2 regions of the Cupriavidus sp. FW306-01-F10A genome follow, and region 1 is predicted to be linked to the other one. Evidence: predicted binding sites of a transcription regulator. Region 1 holds the regulator's gene; the other holds the start of a gene.
The links. The regulator FNR, encoded in region 1, switches genes on or off when oxygen is low (the NO sensors DNR and NnrR bind a similar motif). The targets are predictions, from matches to a motif close to TTGATNNNNATCAA.
Positions count from the first base shown of each region.

Region 2: a site for FNR is predicted at 2,457-2,470, ahead of hemN (oxygen-independent coproporphyrinogen III oxidase). Genes of this name have one in related genera too.

Region 1 covers NZ_JBYSYA010000008.1:201,578-208,948, forward strand. The annotation lists gene rluB (23S rRNA pseudouridine(2605) synthase RluB) at 1-1,867, opposite strand, end outside; gene scpB (SMC-Scp complex subunit ScpB) at 1,873-2,727, opposite strand; gene AC3WLF_RS14605 (sulfite exporter TauE/SafE family protein) at 3,296-4,054, opposite strand; gene fnr (fumarate/nitrate reduction transcriptional regulator Fnr) at 4,133-4,858, shown strand; gene AC3WLF_RS14615 (hypothetical protein) at 4,921-5,166, opposite strand; gene AC3WLF_RS14620 (hypothetical protein) at 5,163-5,372, opposite strand; gene ccoG (cytochrome c oxidase accessory protein CcoG) at 5,401-6,873, opposite strand; gene ccoP (cytochrome-c oxidase, cbb3-type subunit III) at 6,923-7,371, opposite strand, start outside.
Region 2 covers NZ_JBYSYA010000015.1:51,851-59,221, reverse strand. The annotation lists gene AC3WLF_RS20905 (c-type cytochrome) at 1-838, shown strand, start outside; gene hemN (oxygen-independent coproporphyrinogen III oxidase) at 912-2,396, opposite strand; gene AC3WLF_RS20895 (ABC transporter substrate-binding protein) at 2,571-3,707, shown strand; partial or broken gene AC3WLF_RS20890 (ATP-binding protein) at 3,693-3,863, opposite strand; gene AC3WLF_RS20885 (UvrD-helicase domain-containing protein) at 3,944-6,040, opposite strand; gene AC3WLF_RS20880 (YMGG-like glycine zipper-containing protein) at 6,323-6,550, shown strand; glycine riboswitch at 6,628-6,715, shown strand; glycine riboswitch at 6,737-6,862, shown strand; gene gcvT (glycine cleavage system aminomethyltransferase GcvT) at 6,962-7,371, shown strand, end outside.

The sequences.
Region 1 (7,371 bases):
CACCACGGTTGCCGCCGCCACTGCCACTACCGCCGCGCGGGGAACGGTTGCCGCCCGGTTTCGACGCCTTCGGCATCACATTGCCGTTGGCTTCGCCGCCGCCGCGACGCGGCTTGCCCTGACCCTGGCCGCCCAGGCCACCCTGGCCACCCTGACCGCGCATGCCACCCATGCCGCCCATGCCGGCGCCACCACGCCCCTGGCGTGCGCCAGTGCCGCGCCCGCCGCCCAGGTTGGCCGCGTGCGAGGTCAGCAAGGTGGGCCCGTGGGTGATATAGCCCATCGAGGTCTTCATCGGGTCCGGCTGGCTGCTGCGGCCGCCGCTACCGCCCCGGGCGCCGCCCTGGTCGAAGCGCGGCAGGCCGTCCATGCCCGTGGGCATCGGCATGCCGGCAATCGCGGCTTCGGTGCGCTGCTTGCGCCCGCCTACCTTGGTGGCGCCCTTGGGAGCCTGCTCGCCCTTGCCGGGCACCTTCAGGCCGACACCGGCCATCAGCGCCTTGACGTCATTCGGCTCGACTTCCTGCCAGCGGCCGCGCTTGAGGCCACGCGGCAGCAGGAACTGGCCGTAGCGGGTGCGGATCAGGCGCGACACGGTCAGCCCGACCGCCTCGAACATGCGGCGCACTTCACGGTTGCGGCCTTCGGTCAGGGCCACGTGATACCACTGGTTGACGCCTTCGCCGCCGCCGTCGGCAATACGCAGGAAGTTGGCCTCGCCGTCATCGAGCTTGATGCCATGCAGCAGGCGCTGGCGGTCGGCCTCGGCCAGCTCGCCCAGCGTGCGCACCGCGTACTCGCGCTCCACGCCATAGCGCGGATGCATGAAACGGTTGGCAATGTCACCCGAGGTGGTGAAGATCAGCAGGCCTTCGGTATTGAAGTCCAGGCGGCCCACTGCGACCCACTTGCCGGCCTTGATGCGCGGCAGGCTGTCGAACACGGTCGGACGGCCTTCCGGATCGGACTGGCTGACGATCTCGCCGGCGGGCTTGTGGTACAGCAGCACGCGCGGCGGCTTGGTCGACACCTTGCGGTGGATCAGCTTGCCGTTCACGCGGACCTGGTCCGCCGGCAGGATGCGCTGGCCGATATGGGCCGGCAGGCCGTTGACCGAAACGCGGCCCTGCAGGATCAGTTCTTCCATCTCGCGGCGCGAGCCCAGCCCGCCCTCGGCCAGCACCTTGTGCAGCTTGGGCGCGTCGTCGTCGGCCGACAGCTCGCGCACCGGCTTGGCCTTGGTGCGCGGAATGACGGTGTCTTCGTTGTCGTACTGCTCGGAGATCACGAAGCGGAACAGGTCTTCGCTGCTCGCCGCGGTCTTGTCCCCGCCGCCCTGGCCCTTGCGGGGCGCCTGCGGCTTGCCGCCATCCTTGCGGCGGCCCTGCTGCCGCGCGCCGGTGCCCTGCGCCTCGCCCGGCGCTGCCGCCTTGCCCGAGCGCTGGACCGGCTTGCGCTTGCGGCCGGGCTGCTCGGGCTTGTCGGTGCCTTCGGCCCTGGCCGCGCGGTCCACCTTGTCTGCCTTGCTGGTGCCCTGGCCGCCCTGGCTACCCTGGCCGCCCTCGCCCTGCCCCGTCTTGCGCTTGCCGCGGCCACGCTGGCCAGCGCGCGCACCGCCCGCCGCCTGTGCGGCGCCCGCTTCACCGGCATCGGCCTGGCCGCCGGCGCCTTCGGCGCCCTCGCCGCGGTCCTGTGCCTGGCGGCGCGATGCGACCAGGTTCCTCAGCCCGCGGCGCAGCCCCTTGCGGCGGGGCGCGGCTTCGCTGCCCGATCCGGGTTCTGCGGCGCCGGTGTCGGCGGGTGCGCCCGCATTGCGGGTGTCTTGCTCAACGGAATCAGACAAGATATTCACTATCGGATGTTGCATGTTGTTCAGTTCGGCACGCGCTCGTCGTGCTCGCTCGGGTGCGGCGGGGTGCCGTTGTCCGGCAAATCGCCCCGCGCCCCGTCCGGATTGGGTGCGGCTGGTTCGGTGGAAGCGGCCTCGGCGGCATCGTCGGCTGCAGCTTGCAGCGGTTGCGCGTCAAAGCCATTGGCGCCTTGGTCGACCGGGCCGGTCGTCTCGGCTTCGTTTGCGACGGATGCTTCAGCCACATCCGCTGCGTGCGCGGCGGGGTCGGCAAAAGCCTCTTCGTCGGCGCTGGCCGCCTTGTTTGCAGCCAGGTCTTCAAAATTGATGGCCTGCTGTTCCAGCAGGGTTGCCTGCGCCTGCGCCTGGGCATCTTCCAGCGGCGGCAGCTCATCCAGCGTACGCAGGCCAAGATCGTCCAGGAACGCCTTGGTGGTCGCATACAGCGCCGGCCTGCCCGGCACGTCGCGGTGTCCGATCACCTCGATCCAGCTGCGGTCCTCAAGCTTCTTGATGACTTCCGTGCTGACCGTCACGCCGCGGATTTCCTCGATATCGCCGCGGGTCACCGGCTGCCGGTAGGCAATGATCGCCAGTGTTTCCATCACCGCGCGCGAATATTTTGGCGGCTTTTCAGGATTCAGCCGATCCAGGTATTCACGCATTTCCGGCCGGCTCTGGAAGCGCCAGCCGCTGGCCAGCGCCACCAGTTCCACGCCGCGCGGCCGCCAGTCCTGGCGCAGTTCATCAAGCAGCACGCGGATGGTGTCTGCGCCGACGTCGTCGTCAAACAGCCGCCGCAGATCATTGACGCGCAGCGGTTCCTGCGCGCAGATCAGCGCCGTCTCGAGGACGATCTTCGCCTCTTGGGTATTCATGTTGATGGTGTGCAGCCTGTCTTTGCACCTGCTCCCGGACGGATCCGGGGCACCGGAGATTTTGGATACAGCGGTGCGAAAGCCACCGCCATCTCATTGCGCAGCTAGCCGGATACCTGCTGCATCCAAGCCGTGCACTTCCCTATCTTTGCATCGAGTTGCCGGGCGTTCCGGCAGGAGATCGTTCGCATGCCGTTATGGGCCAGCCAGCGAACCTCTTGCGTAGCGCGTCCGCACATATCGGACGTCGCTGTCAGCGAACTGAAGGCCTCGGACGCAAGAAAAACGGGTATCGGGAGCAAGGCCGGCATCGCCAACACCGCAGTGCCAGCCGGACTTTTGAACCAGATCTTTTGAACCGGATGGACTTTGGGGACGGGACGGGCATCGAAAACCTTCCGCTTCCCCTGCCCTGAACTCGCCTTCTGGTATGAAGGCCGCCTGGCGCTGCTCGCCCGCTGCTTACCGCGGCTCACAAGACGCCGCGCGATACCGCAATGTTGGCGATTGTATGGCATTCCCGCCCCCGCCTGCAACCATCATCCGTTGCCCGCGCGGCGCCGGCGCCTCAGAACACCAGGCAGAATCCATGCTCGGCCAGCGAATGTGGCAACAGCACCGCTCGCGCAATGCCAAGGCCGCCGAACGCCATCACCGCCAGGCCGGCACCCAGGCGCACGCCGGGACGTCGCGACAGCGTACGCAAATAGCCCGACAGGCCGGAGAGCACCAGCAGGTTAGGCAGTGTGCCGAGCCCGAACACGCCCATCACGAGTGCGCCGGACGCCGCATTTCCCGCCAGCAGCGCCAGCGTGAGCGCCCCATAGACCATGCCGCACGGCACCAGTCCCCACGCCAGGCCCACGCCATATCGCCGCGCCAGGCCGCCGCGTGCGCGCACAAACGACGGCATGCCGCGTGCCACGCCAGCCAGCCGGCGCGCCACCGTTGCGCCGGCACGCGCCGCCAGCCGCTCCAGCCAGTCGACGGTAAAAGTGTTGCCGCGCAGCAACCGCCAGCCCGACCACAGCAGCATGACGCTGCCTGCGCCGAACAGCCAGCGCTGCACCGGCAGATAGTCCAGCTTCCACGCCGAAGCACCGACCGCGCCCAGCGCGGCCCCAAGCAGCATATAGGTCGAGATCCGGCCCAGGTGCATTATCAGCAACTCGCCCAGCCAGGCGGCACGGCTGGGCACAAGACTGATCGTCGCCGCCGCCCCGCGGCGTTGCTCCACGGCCAGCGCCACGCCGCCGCACATGGCAGCGCAGTGGACCCCGCCCAGCAAAGCCAGCAGAAAAACGCTGATCAGTACGCCAAATGTCAATTCTCACTCCCTACCACATCACATCGCACGGTAAAATGTCCTTATCGCGCCCTCGCTGCCATTTCTAGCAGGTTCCAATTGCTCACCTCCATTCCCATTACCGAGATGTCACCCCGCTGCTCCACCTGTGCGATGGGGCAGCTGTGCCTTCCGGTCGGCATGTCGCAGCAAGACCTTGCCAAGATGGACACGCTGGTTCAGGAACGCATCCGTGTGCACAAGGGTGAAACCCTGTATCGCATGGGCGATCCGCTCACCGCGGTCTATGCCGTGCGCTTTGGCACGCTCAAGACCCACGTCACCACTGAAGACGGCCGCTCGCAGATTACCGGCTTCCACCTGCCCGGCGAAATTGTCGGTCTCGACGGGCTGGGCGAGATGCAGCATGCCTCCGATGCCGCCGCGCTGGAGGACACCGAAGTCTGCGTGGTCCGCATGAGCGAGTTGCAATCGCTGTCGGCAGACCTGCCGTCGCTGCAGCAGCAGTTCCTGCGCCTGATGGGCAAGGAAATCACGCATGACCAACTGATGCTGGTCACGCTGGGCTCGATGCGCGCCGAGGAACGCCTTGCCGCCTTCCTGATCAACCTCTCTGAGCGCCTGTCGGCGCGCGGCTATTCGGCGTCCGAGTTCGTGATGCGCATGAGCCGCGAAGAGATCGGCAGCTACCTGGGCCTGAAGCTCGAAACCGTCAGCCGCCTGTTCTCTCGCTTTGCCGAAGCCGGCCTGATCCAGATTCGCCAGCGCCACGTCAAGCTCGTGGACATCGACGGCATCAAGCAACTCTACAGCCGCTCCTGCTAAGCGGCCAAGGCGCTGTCATGGCCGCATCCGGCCATGACAGCGCAGGCCTCACGGCAGCCCGCTTACTCCAGTTCGTCGGTATCGCTGAGCCGCGTCGGCATGGTGTAGAGCGTCAGTCCGCTGGACAACGCGCAGAACACCCAGGCCATCAGGAAGCCGATGGTGTAGACCGATTCGCGGGACGCTTCGATCGGCTGGCCGAAGAAGTTCAGGTCACCGGGATCCACCACCGAAAACACCGTCGCGGTCGCAAACCCAGCCATCAGGAACGCCGGCCAGAGTACCCACATCAGCCAGCGCAACCTCATGGCTGCCTCACAGCGGCAGCCTTGGGCGGCGCGGCGTCGACCTTCTCGACCACCAGGCCATGGCGCGTTGCACCCTGCACCGGCATGTCCGGATGCGTGGATGCCAGCCAGATTGTCACGCCGCACGCCACCATCGCCACCAGCGGGCCGCTCATCAACAGCCACGGCCACGGCTCCTTCCACCACGGATTGCCTTGCTGACTCATCTTGCCCCCTTCATCTTGACGACTAGCTTCACAAATCGCGCGGCACGATGAAACTGGTGGATTGCCGGATTTCGGCATGCCCCCGCTCCGTGCCTTCGCTCGTCACTGTCACGTTGATCTTGTGCGTGCCCTGCGCCGCGGCCTCGATCGGCACGCGGATCCGGATCGGCAGCAACCGGTTGGACGTCGGCGCCAGCGATTCGGCCTGCTTGTCGTATTCCACCGTCAGGTTCTTCAATTCGTCGCTGTCGGCGCGCACGCTGATCTGCATCGGCGCTTCGGTGGTGTTGATCAGCTGCAGGCGATAGACATTCTCGATCCAGCGGCCTTCCACTTCACGGCCGAGCGCACCACGGTCGCGGATGATGTCGACCTTCAGCGGCGTGCGCAGCGCGATCGAAGCCATGAACCCGGCCAGCAGTGCCACCCAGATCACGGAATAGATAACGACGCGCGGGCGCAGCAGGCGCTTGCGCGATGCCGCCGCGGACAAGCCCTTGCGCATCGCGTTTTCCGAGGTGTACCGGATCAGGCCGCGCGGATATGCCATCTTGTCCATGACCTGGTCGCAGGCGTCGATGCAGGCGCCGCAGCCGATGCACTCGTACTGCAGGCCGTCGCGGATATCGATGCCCGTCGGGCACACCTGCACGCAGATGCTGCAGTTGACGCAGTCGCCAAGCCCCGCCTTGTGGTGGTCGGTCTTGCGCGACCGGCTGCCGCGCGGCTCGCCGCGGCCGACGTCGTAGGTCACGACATAGGTATCGCGATCCACCATCACGCTCTGGAAGCGCGCATACGGGCACATGTACTTGCACACCTGCTCGCGCATGAAGCCCGCATTGCCCCAGGTGGCGAACGCGTAGAACAGCATCCAGAACGACTGCCACGGCCCCAGCGACAGGCTGAGCACCTCGCCGCCCAGTTCGCGGATCGGTGCGAAATAGCCGATGAAGGTAAAGCCGGTCCAGAGCGCAATCAGCACCCACAGGAAGTGCTTGGTCGCCTTGAGACGGAACTTGCGCAGGCTCCACGGATCGCCGTCGAGCCGGATGCGGGCGATGCGGTCGCCTTCGACCCGCCGCTCGATCCACATGAAGATCTCGGTGTAGACCGTCTGCGGACAGGCATAGCCGCAGAACAGCCGCCCCGCGATCGCCGTGAACAGGAACAGCGCCAGCGCCGAGATGACCAGCAGCACCGCCAGGTAGATGACGTCTTGCGGCCACAGCACCAGCCCGAAGATGTAGAACTTGCGCTCGCCAAGGTCAAACAGCACGGCCTGGCGGTCATTCCATTGGAGCCAGGGCGTGCCGTAGTAGATCAGCTGGGTCAGGATCACCAGCCAGACCCGCCAGCTGGAGAAGGCGCCCGTCACCGAGCGCGGGTAGATCTTGCGGCGGACCTCGTAGAGCGTTTCGTCAGAGGTCTCGCCCGGCGCAGCGGCCGACCGTTGCAGGTCGGCCGCCCGGGCCATTTCTTCGGTCCCGGGTGCGTTCATGGGCATGCTCTCCCGCGAGCTGCCAGCGCCCGCTCACATGAGTCGTCGGTCATTGCCCGGCTCCGCCCCCAGTGTTGGACAAACCCCAGACATAGGCCGTCAGCATCCGGATGCGTTCAGGCGTCAGGATCTCCTCATGCGCGGGCATGTGGTTGTTGTGGCCCTTCAGGATGGCGTCGACGATGCTGCCTTCCGAGCTACCATACAGCCAGACGTTGTCCGCCAGGTTGGGCGCGCCGAGCGCCTGGTTGCCCTTGCCGCCGGCGCCGTGGCATGCCACGCAGGTCGTCTTGAAGGCGCCCTCGCCACGCGACGCACGGATCGGGTCCGACGACAGGCCCGACAGCGAGCGCACGTATTGCGCCACGTCGCCCGCCTGCTTGGCGTCGATGGCCGCGGCAAACGGCGGCATCACGCCATTGCGGCCCTTGGTGATGGTCTGCTGGATGATGTCGGGTTCGCCACCATAGAGCCAGTCGCTGTCCGTCAGGTTCGGGA
Region 2 (7,371 bases), on a different contig from region 1:
CCCGAAGCAGCTGATCGCAGTTGTGATCGCGGCTTTCCTGGTGCCGATCATCGTGATCATTCTGCTGGTCAACTTTGTCGGACACGGCTCGACTGAAAGCGCCGGCGCCGCCACCACGGCGGAAGCCGTCAACGACCGCATCAAGCCGGTCGCCTCGCTCGAAATCAAGGATCCCAATGCGCCGCGCGTCTTCAAGACGGGCGAGCAGGTCTACAAGGAAATCTGCGCCGCGTGCCACGCCACCGGCGCAGCGGGTGCACCCAAGTACGCCAACGCTGGCGACTGGACCGCGCGCATCGGCCAGGGCTTTGACGGCCTGATGAAGTCGGTGATAAACGGCAAGGGCGCGATGGCCGCGCGCGCCGGCACCACGCCGGACGACTACGCCGACTACGAACTGGCCCGTGCCGTGGTCTACATGGCCGACGCCGGCGGCGCCAAGTTCCCGGAACCGGCTGCCCCGGCTGCCGCCGCGCTGGCGACCGCCGCAGCCCCTGATGCCGCCGCCGGTCCGGCCGCCGCTGCCGCGCCTGCACCGGCCGCTGCAGCGGCCCCGGCAGCCGCTGCCGCCGCACCTGCTGCTGCGCCGGCCGCCTCGGCCGACGTGGGCAAGAAGGTCTACGAGCAGGTCTGCGCCGCCTGCCACGCCGCCGGCGTGGCAGGTGCGCCCAAGTTCGGCGACAAGGCCGCCTGGGCGCCGCGCCTGAAGGAAGGCATGGACGCGGTCCACAACTTTGCGCTCAAGGGCAAGGGCGTGATGCCGCCCAAGGGTGGCTACGCCGGCCCGGACGCGGACGTGATCGCCGCTTCGGACTACATGGCCAACGCCGCCAAGTAAGTCCGCCTGCTGCAAACGAAAAGCCCGCGCATATTGCGCGGGCTTTTTTTCGTCCGTACCGCCTGCGCGGCCGCTACACCACGCGCGAGTACCGCGCCCGCGGCACGAAGCGCACCGGCTGCGCGCCATCGTTGGCGGCAACGGCCTGGGCACCGGTGTCCGCGGGCCGCGCGGCGTCCTCGCGCAGGTAGTGGTCGAACACCATCGCCACGCGCCGCACCAGCAACCGGCCCAGCGGCGTCACGGTGATGCGTTCCGGCGCGCATTGCACCAGCCCGTCAGCGCCCAGTGCAGCAAGGTCGGCCAGTTCCGGCGCAAAGGCCGTGCCGAAGCGGATGCCGTGGCGCGCTTCCAGCGCCGGGATATCGAGCACCCCATTGCACATCAGGTCGCCGATGATCTCGCGCCGCAGGTGGTCGTCGACGCTCATCGCCACGCCGCGCGCCAGCGGCAGGCGGCCGTGGTCGAGCGCGCCGTAGTACTCGTCCAGCGTGCGCGCATTTTGCACGTAGCGCCCCGCGATCGCGCCGATCGCGGAAATGCCGAGCCCGACCTGGTCGTAGCCGGCGTGCGTTGAGTAACCCTGGAAGTTGCGCTGCAGCCGCCCTTCGCGCTGGGCCACGGCGAGGTCGTCGTCGGGCAGCGCGAAATGGTCCATGCCGATATAAACGTAGCCCTCGGCGGTCAGCCGCTCGATGGTGGAGACCAGGATGTCGAGCTTCTCGCCGGCGGGCGGCAAGGCGTTTTCGTCGATGCGGCGTTGCGGCTTGAACACATGCGGCAGGTGCGCGTAGCTATAGACCGAGAGCCGGTCGGGACGCAGCGCCAGCACCTGCTCGATGGTGCGGCCAAAGCGCGCCGCGGTCTGGTGCGGCAGGCCGTAGATCAGGTCCAGGCTGACCGAGCGGAAACCCAGCGTGCGTGCGGCATCCACCACGGCGCGGGTCTCTTCGAACGGCTGGATGCGATGGATGGCCTGCTGGACCTCGGGATCGAAATCCTGCACGCCCAGGCTGACGCGGTTGAAGCCCAGCTCGGCCAGCAGCGCCATGCGGGCGTGGTCGACGCGGCGCGGATCGATCTCGATCGAATGCTCGCCCTCGGCCGCCAGCTCGAAATGCTCATGCAGCAGCGCCATCACGCGGCGCATCTCGCCGGGGTCGAGGAAGGTCGGCGTGCCCCCGCCCCAGTGCGACTGCAGCACCTGGCGGCGCGGCCCGAGCCGGTCTGCCACCAGCGCCATCTCGCGGCCCAGGTAGTTGACGTAGCGGGCGCTGCGGCCATGGTCGCGCGTGATGATCTTGTTGCAGCCGCAGTAGTAGCAGATGTTCTCGCAGAACGGGATATGCAGGTACAGCGACAGCGGCGCCGGCGCGTCGGCGCGGCAGGCGGCGAGTGCGTCGTGGTACAGCGACAGGTCGGGCCCGTTGCGGAAGCGGTCGGCCGTCGGGTACGAGGTATAGCGCGGGCCGTTGCCGTCGATGCGGCCGGCCAGCGCGCGGAAGTCGGACAGCGCGCGGCGGTCGGGCGCAGGGGAAGTCATGGCAGACGGGATCATGGGGGCGCGGGGGTATGGGTGTATGACGGCCCATCGTAGGGCCGCACCGCCGCTGGCGCGTTGACCGCCGTCAAGCGCGGGCATTGGACCTGCGGGCGGCGGGCGTCACATTGGTGTCATGTGTGGCGGATACGCTGCGCGCCACCGCCGGCCCGCGCGTCACCTGCCCCTGCAATGCCAACTCCCGACCAGACATCAACGCATCCGCCGTACCCACCGCTGCGCAGCCACCTAGCAGCACCGGCCCGGCACCGGCGCCGCCTGCTTGCCGCCGCCGGCGCGGCCCTGGCCCTGCCCGCCTGGCCAGCGCTGTCGCAGGCGCAGGCGCGCCGCACGGTCGTGGTCGGCCACCTGCTCGACCGCGGCGGCGCGCAAGCCGACCTTGCGCGCGACTACCTGGCCGGGGCCAAGGTCATGTTGGATGCTGTCAACGCCGGCAACGGCCCGGTGCGCATCGCGCACGTGGTCCGTGACGCCGATCCCGACCCGCGCCGCGCGCTGGCGCAGGCGGTGTCGCTGGCCGATACCGAACGCGCCGAGCTGCTGTTCGGCCCGGGCGACCGGCTGTTGCCGGCGCTGGCGGCATCGGCCGAGCTGGGCCGGCGCGGCGTGCAGATCGTGGCGCCGCTGTCGGGGCTTGCGCTGGCGGCCGACAACGTCTGGTTCACCCGTGCCGACTACCAGGCCGAACTGGACGCGGCGGTACGCCAGCTGCGCAGCTACGGCCTGACCAGCATCGCGCTGGCCCTGGCGCCGGACTTCGCCGCCCCGTCGCTGGCCCGGCTGGAGGCGCAGACCGGGACGCGCGCGGTGCCGCTCGACGCCAATCCCGAGGCCGCCGCCCGGCGCATCGCCGCCACCCGCCCGGGCGCGGTGATCGTGGCGGGCGATACCCTTGCCTACGCCGGGCTGGGCCGCGCGCTGGCGGTGCAGGGCTGGTACGGTTTCCTGGTCGGGCTGTCGTCGGTCAGCGCCACCGCCGCGCGCGAGATCCTGGGCGCTGGCTACAACGGCGGCATGGTGCTGACCCAGGTCGCGCCCGGGCCGCAACAGGCAACGCTGCGGGTGGTGAAGGAACACGTGGCGCGCATGAAGCAATACCTGGATGAGCCGCCGTCGCCGGCCACGCTGGCTGGCTATATCGGCGCGGCATGGCTGGCGCGCGCGCTGGCCGGCCTGCGCGGCAGCGGCGCGGCCGAGATGCGGCGGGCACTGCAGGGGCGCGTGGACGTGGGCGATTTCCCGCTCGACTTCACGCACGGGCAGCGCGGCTCGCAGTACGTCACGCTGGCGGCGTCAGCCGCGCGGTAGGGACAGGCGCGCGCGCAGGCCGCCTTCGGGGCGGTTGCTCAGGGTCAGCTCGCCGCCATGGCGCGCGGCAATGTCGACCGCGATCGACAACCCCATGCCGACCCCGCCGGTGGCGCGGCTGCGCGAGGATTCGACGCGGTCGAACGGCGCGAGCAGCACAGCCGCCATACTAGGCATGCCTGCACCCCGCGTCTTGTCAGCCTGGTAGGCCTTTGTATCGGGACTGTAGCGCCCGTTCAGCCCGGGGCTGTCTTGCCGCCGTTTCCCAGCAGTGCCTTGAGCGCGCCGAGCCGGTCCTTGGGGCTCATCGCCGGGGTTTCATCCACCGGCGCAGGCGCCTCCTCCAGCTTCATCTCGCCGATAAAGCGCGAAGGCTGGCACGAGTAGGTCTCTCGCGCGCGCTTGCGCTTCTTGCACCAGCTGACATGCAGGCTGCGCTGGGCGCGGGTGATGCCGACATACATCAATCGCCGCTCTTCCTCGATCTTCTCGTCGCTCATGTCCTCGTCTTCGCGGCAGTGCGGCAGGATGCCCTCCTCCACGCCGACCAGGAACACGTGCGGATACTCCAGCCCCTTGGACGCATGCAGCGTGGACAGCCGCACCGCGTCGGGATCTTCCTCGCGGCCTTCCAGCATGCTCATCAGCGCCACGGTCTGGGTCAGCTCCAGCAGGTTCTTGCCTTCGCTGCCGAGGCCGTCGGCATTGTCGAAGCCGGTGGCTTCCTCGCCCTCGGCGCCTTCGGGCTTGGTGCCCTTGCGCTTGAGCCAGTCGAGGAATTCCAGCGTATTGGTCCAGCGCGACTGCGCCTGCCGTTCGTCGAAGCTGTCGTACAGGTAGGCCTCGTAGTGGATCCCTTCCATCAGGTCGTCCAGCACCACGGTGGCGGGATCCTTGGCCGCGCGGTCGGCCAGCCGTACCATCGATTCGCAGAACACGCGCAGCGGCTCCAGCTGGCGCGGCTGCAGCTTGCCTTCGATGCCGCCCATCATCGCGGCCTCGAACAGCGACACCTTGGCCTGTCCGGCAAAGGTGCCCAGCGCTTCCAGCGTGGTGTTGCCCACGCCGCGGCGCGGCGTGGTGATGGCGCGGATAAAGGCGGGATCGTCGTCGGGGTTGGCAATCAGGCGCAGATAGGCGCAGATGTCCTTGATCTCGGCCTTGTCGAAGAAGCTCTGGCCGCCCGACAGCACATAGGGAATCCGTTCGCGCCGCAGGATCTGCTCAAACAGCCGCGCCTGGTGGTTGCCGCGATACAGGATGGCGTAGTCGCGGAACTGCGCGCGGCGCTCGAACTTGTGCGCGGACAGGCGGAACACCACCGACTCGGCCTCGTGCTCCTCGTCGTTCATCGGGTGGATGGCGATGGGGTCGCCCATGCCGTGCTCGCTCCACAGCTTCTTGTCGAACAGCTTGGGGTTGTTGGCGATGACCGCGTTGGCGGCTTCCAGGATGCGCACCGTGGAGCGGTAGTTCTGCTCCAGCTTGATCACCTTCAGGTCCGGGAAGTCGGTCTGCAACCCGCGCAGGTTGTCCAGCGTGGCGCCGCGCCAGCCATAGATGGCCTGGTCGTCGTCGCCGACCGCGGTGAAGGCCGGCGCGCGCAGGTGCGAGCCGCCTGCCAGCAGCTTCAGCAACTGGTACTGGCAGGCGTTGGTGTCCTGGTATTCGTCGACCAGGAAGTAGCGCAGGCGGTTCTGCCACTTGAGTTGCACCGTTTCATTGCGCGCGAACAGCTCGGCGGGCAGGCGGATCAGGTCGTCGAAATCCACCGCCTGGTAGGCGTGCAGCGTGGCCACGTAGTTGCGGTAGACCAGCGCGGCCTGGTGCTCGTCGGCATTGGCGGCCTGCGCGATCGCTGCCTCCGGATCGACCATGCCGTTCTTCCATAGCGAGATCGTGCCCTGCACGCCGCGGATCAGCTTCTTGTCGGTGGTGCCCAGCTGCTCCTGGATCAGGCCGAAGCAGTCGTCCGAATCCATGATCGAAAACTGCGGCTTCAGGCCCACGTGCTCGGCCTCCATGCGCAGGATCTGCACCCCGAGCGAGTGGAAGGTACAGACCGTCAGCTGTTTGAGCGGGATGCGCTTGCCCTCGCGCGTGGTCTTGCCCTCCATCAGCTTGCCGATGCGCTCCTGCATCTCCTTGGCGGCCTTGTTGGTAAAGGTGACGGCGGCGATATGGCGCGGCTCGAAGCCCTTGTCCTCGATCAGATGCGCGATCTTCTGCGTGATCACCCGGGTCTTGCCGGAGCCCGCCCCGGCCAGCACCAGGCAAGGGCCGTCCAGGTAGCGGACGGCTTCGGATTGGGCGGAGTTCAGGCCATGGGTCATGCGTGGGATGCGGTTGGAGGCAGGGAAATCGGCAGGAACAGCGGCAGGCCAGGCGGGACACGCCAGCACCCAAAAAACGGGCATGGCAGCAAAGCTGCCGATGTTAACACGCTGGTCGCGGCAGGTCAGTCAGCGCAAACCGCGTTGACACGGCCGGTTGTGTCACCGGCGTAACACTTCGTAAAGGCCGGAGCCAATCGCGCAACCAAACGCTCTAACTAGTATGTCCCCTGGCCTGCGCGGCGGGGTTGACATGCTTGAATCATCACATCGGAGCCAATAATGAAAACCCTGCAGACTTTGACCAAGGTGACCCTGATCGGCGTGACCGTCGCGGCCTTTGCCGGTTGCGCGGATATGACCCCGAAGCAGCGTAATACCGCCATTGGCGCGGGCGCGGGCGCCGTGGGCGGCGCCATCCTCACCGACGGTAGCGCGCTGGGTACGCTGGGTGGCGCGGCCGTGGGCGGCGTGATCGGTAACGTTGTCACCGACGACAAGAAGAAGTAAGCCAGACCACCGCAGCGACAGGTACGGCAGGCTCCCCTGGCCGGTTTGACAAAGGCCGGGGCCTCCCGTACATTGCGCGCATCCGACCGGGAGAGCGCGCATCGCCTGCGCCGCCGAAGGGGTATCACCCGAAAACTCTCAGGCACCACGGACCGATCGGATCGGCATGCAATATGCACACAATGCATGCCGAACTCTGGAGAGCGGCACCCGCCATTCGTGGCGAGCGTGCCCACCGAAGGGGCGCACGAGGAAGGGGTCCGGCAGGATCCGCCTTGTAATCTCTCAGGTATCGAGGACAGAGGGGTCATCCGCCGCAGCGGATTGCCACGCCACATTCAGGCGCGGCGAGCGTTGCGGCGGATGGCCCTTTTTTTGTTTTCGCCAACCGAGACTGCCCCAGAGGATTCCATGACGCTCCAGGCCACGCCCCTCAACGCCATCCACCGCGCCCTCGGCGCCCGCATGGTTGATTTCGGCGGCTGGGACATGCCGGTCAACTACGGCTCCCAGATCGAAGAACACAATGCCGTGCGCACCGACGCCGGCATGTTCGACGTGTCGCACATGTGCGTGGTCGACCTCGCCGGCGCCAATACCCGCAGCTTCCTGCGCGGCCTGCTGGCCAACAATGTCGACAAGCTGCAGACCCCGGGCAAGGCGCTCTACTCCTGCATGCTGGATGAGAAAGGCGGCGTGATCGACGACCTGATCGTCTACTTCTTTGCCGAGGACCGCTTCCGCCTGGTCGTCAACGCCAGCACCGCGCTGGGCGACATCGAATGGATCCGCGCGCGCAATGCCGCCACCGGCAGCGATGT